4 regions of the Serratia sp. DFXYC6 genome follow, and region 1 is predicted to be linked to each of the others. Evidence: predicted binding sites of a transcription regulator. Region 1 holds the regulator's gene; each other region holds the start of a gene.
What was found. Region 1 encodes CRP, which controls carbon source genes, mostly activating them, when cyclic AMP is high. Its sites were predicted from a motif close to ATGTGANNNNNNTCACAT; they were not measured.

Region 1 (3,208 bases):
GTTCTTGCGCGAAACCAGGTAGGCCAGCAGCGTGATCACCAGCATGATGCTCAGCGTTTCTCCTTCCGGCAGCTGCAGCTGCAACAGCCCGGCCGCCAGCAATAGCCCGGCAATCGTGCCCAGCGCACGGTGCTGAATACGCACCCGGGTGGCGTTATACCCGTTTTGGCTCACCAGCATGATGGTGAGCAGGATCCAGTAAGGCTTCGGCAGGTTGAAAACCGCACCCAGGCTGCTGCCGACCGCCAGCGTCACCCCCAGCCGTGCGGCGTTGCGCAGGGCGGTGGATTTGAACGACAGGTAGCTGGCCAGCGCCGGCCAAAACGGCAGGCGGTGCTGGCCGGGCATCAGGTCGCGGCGGTACAGCGGATGCTGGGTGCGCAGCAGGCGAGCGATGCGGCTGAAGTGGTAATAACAAAACTGGCCGACCGGGTTATCGGGATGCTGCGCCGCCATTTTTTCCAGCGCCGCCAGTTCGTGGCTCATGGAGAAGCGCTTCGAATGTTGATGGTAGAGAATATCGTGCGCCACCACGCGCAGCCGGCCGGCGATCACCTGAGCGTTGCGGCGAATGATCGCTTCGGCCTGGCTCTGCTCCACCAGTTTTTGCACCTCCTCCGGCAGATGCAGGCTAACGGTGATGTGCTCCTGCAGATCCATCGCCACCTGAAAGGCGCGCTGCAGGCGCTTTTGTTCGAGGTTGTTGGCGTGCGGCAGGAAATTGAGCTGTTGGTATAAAAGGCTGATCAGATCCATCACCTTTTGTTGGCGTACCAGCAGCGGGGGCAGCGCGGTTTGCGGATCGGTGTGCTGAGTCAGCAACGAGTATTTGGCTTCGAAATAGTCCGCCAGCTCCAGATAGAGCTGGCTGAGCGTCTCGCGCATTGGCTGTTCTTTCCACAGCTTGAACCAGAACCAGGTGAATAAGCCGTACCAGACGGTGCCGATCGCGTACAGCAGCGGCGCCTGCCAGAGAGGTACCGTGCCGGCCGTGCTGAGGGCGAAAATGGCGGCCACCAGCGCCGCCGGCAACAGCCGGGCGTGCAGCGGGCTGATTTCGCCGGTGACGCCGAGCAGCAGCGCCAGGCCCAGCATCAGCGCCGGCAGCGGCACGTGCCACAGCAGTGCCTGTTGCAGCAGCACGCTGCTGAAGGCGAACAGCGTGCCGCCGACGATCAGCCGTTTAAAGAAGCGCTTATGCGGCGTGTCCAGACCGGCGATATTGCAGCAGGCGGGCACCAGAGAGAACATCAGGCCGAGCTGTAGCTGGCCAATCAACAAGCCGAACAGCACCGGCAGGCACAACACCAGCGTTTGTCGCAGTGCGTAGTTGATTTCCGGGTGGTAGATCAGGCGGCGCCACATGGCAGGGAGCAGATAAAAAAACGGCGCAGACTGCGCCGTTTCTTCGGGGATTAACGGGTGCCGTAGACGACAATGGTTTTGCCGTGGGCGGAAATCAGGTTTTGATCTTCCAGCATTTTCAGAATACGGCCAACGGTTTCACGCGAGCAGCCGACGATCTGGCCGATCTCCTGACGGGTGATCTTGATCTGCATGCCGTCCGGGTGAGTCATGGCGTCAGGTTGCTTCGCCAGATTCAGCAGGGTTTGCGCGATGCGGCCGGTCACGTCCAGGAAGGCGAGGTTGCCCACTTTTTCGGAGGTGACCTGCAGGCGGCTCGCCATTTGGGCGGACAGACGCATCAGGATGTCCGGGTTCACCTGGATCAGCTGGCGGAATTTCTTGTAGGAAATTTCGGCCACTTCACAGGCGGTTTTCGCGCGAACCCAGGCGCTGCGCTCCTGGCCTTCTTCGAACAATCCGAGCTCGCCGATGAAATCCCCCTGGTTGAGGTAGGACAGGATCATCTCTTTACCTTCTTCATCCTTGATCAGCACCGCGACGGAGCCTTTCACGATGTAGTAAAGCGTTTCGGCCTTTTCACCTTGGTGAATCAGCGTACTCTTCGATGGATATTTGTGGATATGGCAATGAGACAGGAACCATTCGAGAGTAGGGTCTGTTTGCGGTTTGCCGAGAACCATTCGCTGTTATCCTCTGTTGTTATCGCTGCCTTGTGTCACAGGGGTCAGAGTTCCCTGTAAAACCCGCCTGTAGCCGCAGTTATGAGCGAGGGCTACCGGCAAGTTTTGAGGCGTGTCATAAAAATACGCTGTCGCTCTAGCATATTAACTTGCCGTAAGCGCTGCAAGCTACATTCTGTTAACATACCGGTAAAGGAGCCTTTCTCTGGGCGTTTCCCTGAAATGCAGTGTCCCGGAAAGATTTATTGCGGCTCTGTTTGTAGCACAGAGTAAGGCGGGTGTCTCGTGTTGTCTCGCTTCAGCATGATTAGCATCAGGTTACGTTGCCTGTTTCTATGCGAAAGCGTACTCTGATTTTAAGAAATCAACCGGAGTGACCAGAATGCAGGCAAGAGTTAAATGGGTGGAAGGGTTAACGTTTTTGGGTGAATCGGCCTCCGGCCACCAGGTGCTGATGGACGGCAACGCCGGTGATAAAGCGCCCAGCCCGATGGAGATGGTGCTGATGTCGGTGGGCGGCTGCAGCGCGATCGACGTGGTATCCATCTTGCAAAAGGGGCGCAACGACGTGCGCGACTGCGAGGTGAAGCTGACCTCCGAGCGCCGCGAAGAAGCCCCGCGGTTGTTCACCCATATCAACCTGCACTTCATCGTGACCGGCCAGGATCTGACCGACAAGATCGTCGAACGTGCGGTGAACCTGTCGGCGGAGAAATACTGCTCGGTGGCGCTGATGCTCAACAAGGCCGCCACGGTAACCCACAGCTTCGAGATCCGCCAACCGGCGTAATCGAGGCGGAGCGCGGCCGGCGCCGCGCTCAACGCATTTATTCGATCTTCTTGCCTTCCAGCAACCGTTGCACCAGCGGCGCCATAATCAGCTCCATCGCCAGCCCCATTTTGCCGCCCGGCACCACTAACGTATTGATGTGCGAGATAAACGATCCCTGCAGCATCGCCAGCAAGTAGGGGAAGTCGATCTGGTCCAGGCCGCGGAAGTGGATCACCACGAAGCTTTCATCCAGTGAGGGAATGGCCTTGGCGGCGAACGGGTTGGAGGTGTCCACCGTCGGCACGCGCTGGAAGTTGATGTGGGTGCGCGAGAACTGCGGCGTAATGTAGTTGATGTAGTCTTCCATCGAGCGCACCACCGAATCCAT
Region 2 (3,208 bases), on a different contig from region 1:
TGAAAGAAGCCGACAACTACGTGGTTCTGTCCGACATTCTGGGTGACGAAGATCACCTGGGCGACATGGACTTCAAAGTGGCCGGTAGCCGCGACGGTATCACCGCGCTGCAGATGGACATCAAAATCGAAGGCATCACCCGCGAAATCATGCAGGTGGCTCTGAACCAGGCCAAGGGCGCGCGTCTGCACATCCTGGGCGTAATGGAACAGGCTATCAGCACCCCGCGCGGCGATATCTCCGAATTCGCACCGCGTATTCATACTATCCGCATCAACCCGGATAAAATCAAAGACGTGATCGGTAAGGGCGGTTCCGTTATCCGCGCGCTGACCGAAGAGACTGGCACTACCATCGAAATCGAAGATGATGGTACAGTTAAAATCGCTGCGACCGACGGTGAGAAAGCGAAATTCGCTATCCGTCGCATCGAAGAGATCACGGCAGAGATCGAAGTGGGCCGTATCTACCAGGGTAAAGTGACCCGTATCGTTGATTTCGGCGCATTCGTCGCTATCGGCGGTGGTAAAGAAGGTCTGGTGCACATTTCTCAGATCGCCGACAAGCGCGTTGAGAAAGTGACCGACTATCTGCAGATGGGTCAGGAAGTGCCGGTTAAGGTACTGGAAGTTGACCGTCAGGGCCGCGTGCGTCTGAGCATCAAAGAAGCGATGGCGCCGGAAGCAGGTTCACCTGCGCCTGAAGCAGAATAACTGTATAGATAGTTTTACAGCTCCCCGCCACGGGGTTGGGGGCTGTTCGTATCGCGCGGGTAGGATGCCCGCGTTTTAGCAAACGGAGGACAGGACGTTCATCCAATGTTTGTCTTCGGGAGTGGGAAATGAAGCCTTTCTTGCGCTGGTGTTACGTTGCGACAGCACTCATGCTGGCAGGATGCAGCAACCATGATTGGCGTAAAGACGAAGTTTTGGCAATCCCGTTGCAGCCAACGTTGCAGCAGGAAGTGATCCTGGCGCGCATGGAACAAATTCTTGCCAGCCGGGCACTGACGGATGACGAACGCGCACAGCTTTTATATGAGCGCGGTGTGCTGTATGATAGCCTCGGGTTACGTGCATTAGCGCGCAATGATTTCTCGCAGGCGCTGGCGATACGTCCCGACATGCCGGAAGTTTTCAACTACCTGGGCATTTACTTAACGCAGGCAGGCAATTTTGATGCTGCCTATGAAGCGTTTGATTCTGTACTAGAGCTTGATCCAACTTACAATTACGCGCGTTTAAACCGGGGCATCGCACTGTATTATGGCGGCCGCTTCCCGTTGGCGCAGGATGATCTGCAGGCGTTTTATCAAGACGACCCAAACGATCCCTTCCGTTCGTTATGGCTGTATCTGGTGGAGCGAGAAATCGATCCCAAGAAGGCCGAGGTAGCGCTTCAGCAGCGCTATGACAAAGCGGACAGAGGGCAATGGGGATGGAATATTGTCGAATTCTACCTGGGCAAGATCAGCGAAAAAACGCTGATGGAACGCCTCAAGGCAGATGCAACGGATAACACTTCGCTCGCTGAGCATCTCAGTGAAACTGACTTCTATTTGGGTAAACACTACCTGAGTCTGGGGGACAAGGACACCGCTTCGGCGCTGTTCAAACTGACGGTGTCTAACAACGTTCACAACTTCGTTGAGCACCGCTATGCATTGTTGGAATTGGCGCTTTTGGGCCAAGAGCAAGACGACCTATCGGAATCGGACCAGCAATAGCTGACGAACACCTATCAGCCTGATGGACATTGGTTTTTAACCAAAGTTATCGCCTTAACGGGCGAGGGCTTTTTTGTTCGTTTTATAATCTAATTTGAGCCGGTTCACACTTTTCAATGAAAATGACTGAAAATTTTCTCGACGAGTTATGTAGACTGGCTGCCATTATTAATGAGGCACGTGTACATGACGACTGAGTTTGAAACCTCTTTTGCCGATCTGGGGCTGTCTGCTCCAATCATTTCCGCCCTGAACGATCTGGGCTATGAAAAACCATCTCCGATCCAGGCTGAGTGTATTCCTCACCTGTTGAACGGCCGCGACGTGCTGGGCATGGCGCAGACCGGTAGTGGTAAAACTGCAGCGTTCTCGCTGCCGCTGCTGCACAACCTGCAGGCAGACCTGAAAGCACCTCAGATCCTGGTGCTGGCGCCGACCCGCGAACTGGCGGTTCAGGTTGCTGAAGCGATGACCGATTTCTCCAAACACATGAACGGCGTCAACGTGGTAGCCCTGTACGGCGGCCAGCGTTACGACGTGCAGCTGCGCGCTCTGCGCCAGGGCCCGCAAATCGTTGTGGGTACCCCAGGCCGTCTGCTGGACCACCTGAAGCGCGGCACCCTGAACCTCTCCAATCTGAGCGGTTTGGTGCTGGATGAAGCCGACGAAATGCTGCGCATGGGCTTTATCGAAGACGTAGAAACCATCATGGCTGAGATCCCGGCTGAACATCAGACCGCGCTGTTCTCCGCCACCATGCCGGAAGCGATCCGTCGCATCACCCGCCGCTTCATGAAAGAGCCGCAGGAAGTGCGCATCCAATCCAGCGTCACCACCCGTCCGGACATCAGCCAGAGCTACTGGTCGGTCTACGGCATGCGTAAAAACGAAGCGCTGGTGCGTTTCCTGGAAGCCGAAGACTTTGACGCGGCGATCATCTTCGTCCGTACCAAGAACGCGACCCTGGAAGTGGCCGAAGCGCTGGAGCGCAGCGGTTACAGCAGCGCCGCGCTGAACGGCGACATGAACCAGGCGCTGCGTGAGCAGACTCTGGAGCGTCTGAAAGACGGTCGTCTGGATATCCTGATCGCGACCGACGTTGCGGCCCGTGGCCTGGACGTTGAGCGCATCAGCCTGGTTGTCAACTACGACATCCCGATGGACTCCGAGTCTTACGTTCACCGTATCGGCCGTACCGGTCGTGCGGGCCGCGCTGGCCGCGCGCTGCTGTTCGTGGAAAACCGCGAACGCCGCCTGCTGCGCAACATCGAACGCACCATGAAGCTGACCATCCCGGAAGTGGAACTGCCGAACGCAGAACTGCTGGGCGAGCGTCGTCTGGCCAAGTTCGCCGCGAAAGTTCAGCAGCAGCTGGAAAGCAGCGATCTGGACCTGTATCGCGCACTGCTGACCAAACTGCAACCGGAAGAAGAGCTGGATATGGAAACTCTGGCCGCAGCGCTGCTGAAAATGGCACAGGGC
Region 3 (3,208 bases), on a different contig from region 1:
GGAAGAGGCTTGCGCGGCGGCCACGGCGGAAGAGCACCGGATCTCGATGGAAACGCTTGCCACTATTGCCGATATCGTCACGCTGGAACAGCTGAGCGCATTGTGAAGCTGCTGCGTGAAGAAATCGCCTGGCGTCAGCTGCGACGGGGAGCATGGGTGTTGGCGCCGTTGCTGGCCCTGAGCCTGGCGACAGGCAATGCCAACTGGCTGAAGGCTTCGGTGGTCACCATATCGCTGTTTGTCGTTTGCGAGCGTCTTGAACTGGCGCCGCTCGGCGTGGCGCTGCATGCGGCGGCATTGCTGCTGCTCTTTATGGCGCTGCTGTGCGCCATGCACACGCCGGTAATCTTCATTTTGGCGTGCGTGTTGGCGGCGGCGGCGGCGGTTGGGATCTCCGCGTTCGGCGGCAAGCTGCGATCCCTGGGGAATTTTATTTTTATTCCGGCTCTTTATCTGGCGTGTGAAACCGCTGAAGGTGGCGCCGGCGCGCCATTAGCCCAATGCGGCTTGGCGCTGCTCCCTTTTCTGGAGGCAGCCGTCTTGCCGGTGCTGATGCTTGCACTGGCTGAGCACCGGCGGCTAGCGCGGCTGTCGACGAGTGACAGCCTGCATCATTATCTCCAGCTGCGCCGCAGCGATGAGCTTGGCGCTCGCGTGGCCTGCGGCGAGGCTTTGCTCGCCGTAAGTTGTGCCGTTGCACTGTCGGCGGCGATCGTTGAGTGGCAACACCTCGATTACGGGCAATGGGTGATCTGGTCGGCCGTCAGCGTGATCAGCGGCGATATGGCCGGTACGCGCAACAAACTCCGCCAGCGTGCGTCAGGCGCATTGCTGGGGGTGCCCGTCGGTATTTTGCTGGGTAGCCTCATGCCGCATGGCAATGTGGGTTATGAACTGCTGAGCGTAGTGACGATGCTCACCCTGGTGTCTTTTCATCGTTATACCTTGGGGTTTGGCGCCCGTTGCGCCTGCATCGCCTGCGCGTTGGTGATTGCCGGAAAAGCGCCGTCGATCGCCGCAGAAAGGGTGGTCAATGTGTTGCTGGGTGGTGGCATCGGCCTGCTGTTCGCTTTGGCGGTGCATGCGGTGTTGCCGCTCAACGCCGGCACCCGCCAATAGCGAGCTGGCATATTTCGTCCGCCAATTTCGGTTGACCGTTTCCGGTCTCGGTGTGAAAGTACGGACAAATCTATCGTTATCTATTGATGCCAATGAAAAAAGATCATCCTGAAGACGTGACGCTGCTGCGCACGCAGTTAATGTCGCTGGTGCGCCGTTTGCGGCGCGAGTCGCGCAGCGACGAAAAATCCTGGGCCCAGTTGATGCTGCTGGGAGCTATCGATCGCCACGGCGGTGAGGCGACGCCGTCGCTGCTGGCGGAGTCGGAGCGCATGCGTTCCTCTAACCTGGCGGCCGCCTTGCGGGAGCTGGAGGCCGATGGGCTGCTGGTGCGCACGCCGGATGCCGAAGACAAACGCCGGGTGCGGGTGCGCCTGACGCCCGCCGGGCTGGGGCTGCTGCAGCAAAGCCGCACCCGGCGCGAGGCGTGGCTGCTGGCGGCGATGGAAAGCTGTTTAACGGAGCAAGAACAGGCGCAGCTGATCGAAGCGGGGGCGTTGATGGCGCGGCTGGCGGCGGCGCCGTCAACGGACGCGGAATAATCGGCGGGGCGGCAGATGCGCCGCCCGTGCAGCGAGGTTACGGCATCGGCCAATCGGCCGGCATGGTGCTGACGACGTCCACGTAGCGATCCCAGGCCGATGACCAGAATTGGGTGAAGGCTTCCAGGGTGAGGTGGATGCCCATCAGGCCCATCACGAACCAGCAGGCGGTAAACAGGCCCAGGCTGCTGAACATGAACGCCATGCCGTTGCGGCTGGTTTTACGGCAAACGACGTTTAACTGGCTGGCGAAGAACATCATCACGGCGCTCAGCAACTCCCAGCGCATCATGACTAAACCGGTGGCAATGGTACTCATCGAACTCGATCCTATGTAACAAAAAGCCGCATCCGGCAGGGCGCCGACAGGGAAATGCGGGGGAATAACGGGAATAATGTGATTCAGATCACATTGTAGCATTGGGGCGAACGACGGCTCAATGGGGCGCGCGGTGAAAAAAACGCCGACGGTAACATTCCAATATGCTGAAACAGTTATGCCATTTCATTAGCAACCTTTTCATGGGGCGGCGCGCTCGATAACGCTATGCTTGCCGGCTTTTCAGTTCCCTGATTTTACGGGGAAATGTGACGCAAAAGGTACCGGCACCGCATGGCCCTGTTAAAAGAAAAAATTCGCGACCACTCTGCGGAAGAGAGGCTGTTTATCCGCCGGGCAGGCGTAGCGCTGGCGCTGGTGGTGGTCTGCTTCAGCGCGCTGATCGTTAACCTCTACCGGCTGCAAATCCGCCAGCACGGCTTTTACCAGACGCGTTCCAACCAGAACGACATCAAAATGCTGCCGCTCGCCCCCAGCCGCGGGTTAATCTTCGATCGCAATGGCACTCCGCTGGTGCGAAACGTGACACTGTATCGTGTCGAAATCACGCCCAGCAAAATCACCGACATGGCGGCGCTGCTGCAGGCGCTGACGCCGATCGTCGATCTGACGCCGGAGGACATCAGCGCGTTTCGCGACGATATGCACCACAACAGCCGCTACAAGCCGGTGACGCTAAAAACCGGGCTGAGTGACACTGAGGTGGCGCGCTTTGCCGTCAATCAATACCGTTTCGACGGGGTGACCATCGATACCTATCAGCAGCGTGAATATCCTTACGGCGCCCAGCTGGCGCACGTGCTGGGCTATGTGTCGAAGATCAACGACAGCGATCTCAAGCGCCTGGACAAGGCCGGCCTGAGCGAGAACTATGCCGCCGACCGCAACATCGGCAAACAGGGCATCGAAGCCTATTATGAGTCAGAACTGCACGGCACCACCGGCTATCAGGAGGTGGAGGTGGATAACCATGGGCGGGTGATCCGCTTGCTGAAGGAGCAGCCGCCGAAGGCCGGCAAAAACATTTACCTGACGCTGGATCTGCCGCTGCAGCAGTACATCGAATCGGTGCTGAAGGGGCAACGCGCCGCGGTGGTGGTGGAAGATCCGCGCGACGGCGGCATTCTGGCGATGGTCTCCAGCCCCAGTTACGATCCTAATCCCTTCGTCAAAGGCATCGGCTATCAGGCCTATAAGGCGCTGCTGG
Region 4 (3,208 bases), on a different contig from region 1:
CGACAGGCTGTCGCGCCTGTATCGCTTTCTGTTTGCCTTCGCCATTCGCCGCGGCTGGGTGAAAGAATAACCGCATAACATGACAGGGGCGTTACCGCCCCTGCTTTCACACCACGCCGGTGGTCACGCAAAATGCCCGCGTTTTTCCCGCTCCCAGCATCACTCCCGCCTCCCCTTCCGGCGCGTTAGGCCGGCAGTTTGCCGGCTGGATAAAAGCAAGCAGCCGCCTGTTGCCCTGGACAGCGATGCGCCGCAGGCCATAGTTGAATTGCCCGGTGGCAAAACGCGTCACATAGCGGCGGCCTTGCGGCGCCAGCATAAAGAACTCGGCCTGATCCACGTAGCGCGTCAGATCGTCGGAGCACAGCAGTTCCTGCCCGAGCATCTCTCCCAACAGCGCCGGCGTCGGCAAGTTTTGGCGGAACACCGCGTCGGGAATGCAATCGTAGTTGAGGCGGCACACATAGCGCAGCGGCTGCGGCCGATCGGCCAGGTTGGTAACCTTCATCTCTATGGCGAACTGCGCGCTCTGGGCCGCCAGACGCAGCGCCGGGCCGATGCGCCAACGCCCGCCCAACCGCTCGCCTTCACCGTGCAACGTCAGCTCATCGCCCGCCAGCTGCAGCCACACGCGTTGCATCTGGAGCGGCGCGCCGTCGTGACTCGGCCAGGCGGGACAGAACGCGGCGTCGTCAGCGCGCTTTCTTCCGGCGCCCCGCACGCTGCGGCGGCCCGATTTCAGCGAATGACCGTCAAATTCGGCGTCCCAGATCGCGAGGCCCTGATACGGCAAAACCGTCAGCGCGCCACGGCAGTTCGCCAGCGTCAGCATCGGCCCGCGTTCTGCGCAGCGATGCGCGCTCACCGCGAAATCCGCGTTACGGAACAGTTCCTGCCGATACGTCCCGAAAGCTTCAGGAGCCAGGTCGATGTTGATCTTCATCTTTTTCCCCTCGACGTTTCGCCCGCGCAGGCCGCGAGCGGTCGCTGAAAATGTTATTTAAATAACAAACCACCCTCCTCTAAGTTATACATATAACAGTGAAGTAACTATGATCTCGTCGACATTTTTCAAATCCCGCTAGGTTTATCGACATTGCAATGTTATTATTTTCACATTACCTATCCATGCTCTTTTCTCAACTTCACTAAGGAACCGCGATGACCACCGAAAACATCGATTACGCCAGCTATGTTGACCACACCCTGCTGGCCATGGACGCCACCGAAATGCAGATCGCCAAACTGTGCGAAGAAGCGCAGCAGCACAACTTCTATGCGGTATGCGTCAACTCCGGCTACGTGCCGCTGGCGGCCCAGCTGCTGCAGGAAAGCACGGTGAAAGTCTGCTCGGTGATCGGTTTCCCGCTGGGCGCCGGCCTGACCGTCGCCAAAGCCTTTGAAGCCAAAGCGGCGATCGCCGCCGGCGCGCAAGAGATCGACATGGTGATCAACGTCGGCTGGCTGAAGAGCGGCCTGCTGGACGAAGTGAAAGCCGACATCGCCGCCGTGCGCGAGGTTTGCGCGGCGATCCCGTTGAAGGTAATATTGGAAACCTGCCTGCTCAGCGATGCGCAGATCGTCCAGGTTTGTGAAATGTGTCGCGAACTCGATGTCGCCTTCGTGAAAACCTCCACCGGCTTCAGCACCGGCGGCGCTCGGGAAGAGCACGTCAAACTGATGCGCGAGACCGTGGGCAGCGAAATGGGCGTGAAAGCTTCCGGCGCCGTGCGCGATCGCGCCACCGCCGAGAAGATGATCAACGCCGGCGCCACGCGTATCGGCACCAGCTCCGGCGTCGCCATCGTCTCCGGCGCTCAGGCGGCAGCGGGCAGCTACTGATCGTCGGTATGCCCTGAGGGGCATAGCCAATACACTCCGATGCGGGACAATACGGGCGGTTGATGCGGCCCGATATTGCCCCGCATCGTTCTGTTTAGCGCCGGAAATGCCGGCTCGCCTTTTATCTCTACTACCTGTGGGAAGACGGATCTATGGAAACGCGGCGCGAAGAACGTATCAACCGGTTAGTTCAGGCGTTAAAACGCGCTGACAAGATCCACCTGAAAGAAGCCGCCGTGCTGCTGGGGGTCTCGGAGATGACCATTCGCCGCGATCTGAGCGCCGAACCGGCGGCCGTGGTGTTGCTCGGCGGCTACGTGGTGACCGATCCGCGCAGCAACGGCGTGACCAACTACTTCGTTTCCGATCAAAAAGCCAAACAGGTCACGGAGAAACGGCGCATCGGCCTGCTGGCGGCGCCGCTGATCAATGAAAACGACACGGTGTTTTTCGACTGCGGCACCACCACGCCGGCGATCATCGACGCCATCACCGACGAGCTGGCTTTCACCGCCGTGTGTCATTCGCTGAACACCTTCCTGGCGCTGCAGGACAAACCGAACTGCAAGGTGGTGCTGTGCGGCGGCGAGTTCAAGCCGAACAACTACATCTTTTCCAGCGTCGGCGGCCGCAACGAGCTCGATCACATCTGCCCGAACATCGCCTTTATCTCCGCCGCCGGCCTCAGCCTGCAGCACGGCGCCACCTGCTTCAACTTCGACGAGCTGGAGATGAAGCATCGCGCCATGGCGATGGCGCAGCAAAAGATCTTGGTGGCAGACCACAGCAAGTTCGGCAAAACCAAACCGGCCTGCATCGGCCCGCTGACGCAGTTCGATCGGGTGATCACCGATCGCCAGCCGGACGCCGACTTCATGGCGTTCTTCAACGATAACGCCATCGCTATCCGCTATTAGTCCGCCTTCAGCGCCGTCATAACCGACGGCGCACCGCTTCGATATCCCTCTTTCCCCGCCGAAAAATGAACAAATAATGCGCAATCAATTCACGTTTTTCGCTTATCCGCACGCAACATCAGGTTAATAAAATGCAACAGCTCACCCGCGTGATTATTTTTTCGCAGGCTAACCACGCGGTCGGTTGGGTGAATTAACGGCTATTTATGGCTTTTATATGATAAATCGAGCCAAAGGCCAGGAAGTTTAAATAAACGGCGGTTTACGCAATTGCAGCAAATCTCGCCAATACCTGTTAGGTATCTGTTATTTATATGATGAATGGTTACGCATTTTTATCCGCTAACCACGTAAGTAATTTCCCTTCGTTACTAGCGGTGATTTTCAACAAAAACAAAATAAAAACAAAAAGATAAACGTCATTTACCTTAAAAACATAATGTGATCTA

Region 2: a site for CRP is predicted at 1,819-1,836, ahead of yrbN (protein YrbN). Genes of this name have one in related genera too.
Region 3: a site for CRP is predicted at 2,057-2,074, ahead of AC2CGQ_RS07680 (YjcB family protein). Genes of this name have one in related genera too.
Region 4: a site for CRP is predicted at 1,102-1,119, ahead of deoC (deoxyribose-phosphate aldolase). Genes of this name have one in related genera too.

The regions. Positions count from the first base shown of each region.
Region 1 is NZ_JBXUNV010000006.1:23,287-26,494, reverse strand. Features, by position in the region: gene AC2CGQ_RS22595 (YccS/YhfK family putative transporter) at 1-1,365, opposite strand, end outside; gene crp (cAMP-activated global transcriptional regulator CRP) at 1,416-2,048, opposite strand; gene AC2CGQ_RS22585 (OsmC family protein) at 2,431-2,838, shown strand; gene AC2CGQ_RS22580 (phosphoribulokinase) at 2,876-3,208, opposite strand, start outside.
Region 2 is NZ_JBXUNV010000003.1:153,241-156,448, forward strand. Features, by position in the region: gene pnp (polyribonucleotide nucleotidyltransferase) at 1-713, shown strand, start outside; gene nlpI (lipoprotein NlpI) at 842-1,726, shown strand; gene yrbN (protein YrbN) at 1,849-1,923, shown strand; gene AC2CGQ_RS17050 (DEAD/DEAH family ATP-dependent RNA helicase) at 1,913-3,208, shown strand, end outside.
Region 3 is NZ_JBXUNV010000001.1:1,588,876-1,592,083, reverse strand. Features, by position in the region: gene AC2CGQ_RS07695 (cysteine hydrolase family protein) at 1-106, shown strand, start outside; gene AC2CGQ_RS07690 (FUSC family protein) at 103-1,119, shown strand; gene AC2CGQ_RS07685 (MarR family winged helix-turn-helix transcriptional regulator) at 1,212-1,661, shown strand; gene AC2CGQ_RS07680 (YjcB family protein) at 1,699-1,980, opposite strand; gene mrdA (penicillin-binding protein 2) at 2,275-3,208, shown strand, end outside.
Region 4 is NZ_JBXUNV010000001.1:2,335,132-2,338,339, forward strand. Features, by position in the region: gene ybjG (undecaprenyl-diphosphate phosphatase) at 1-70, shown strand, start outside; gene AC2CGQ_RS11475 (aldose epimerase family protein) at 107-943, opposite strand; gene deoC (deoxyribose-phosphate aldolase) at 1,162-1,842, shown strand; gene deoR (DNA-binding transcriptional repressor DeoR) at 1,995-2,759, shown strand.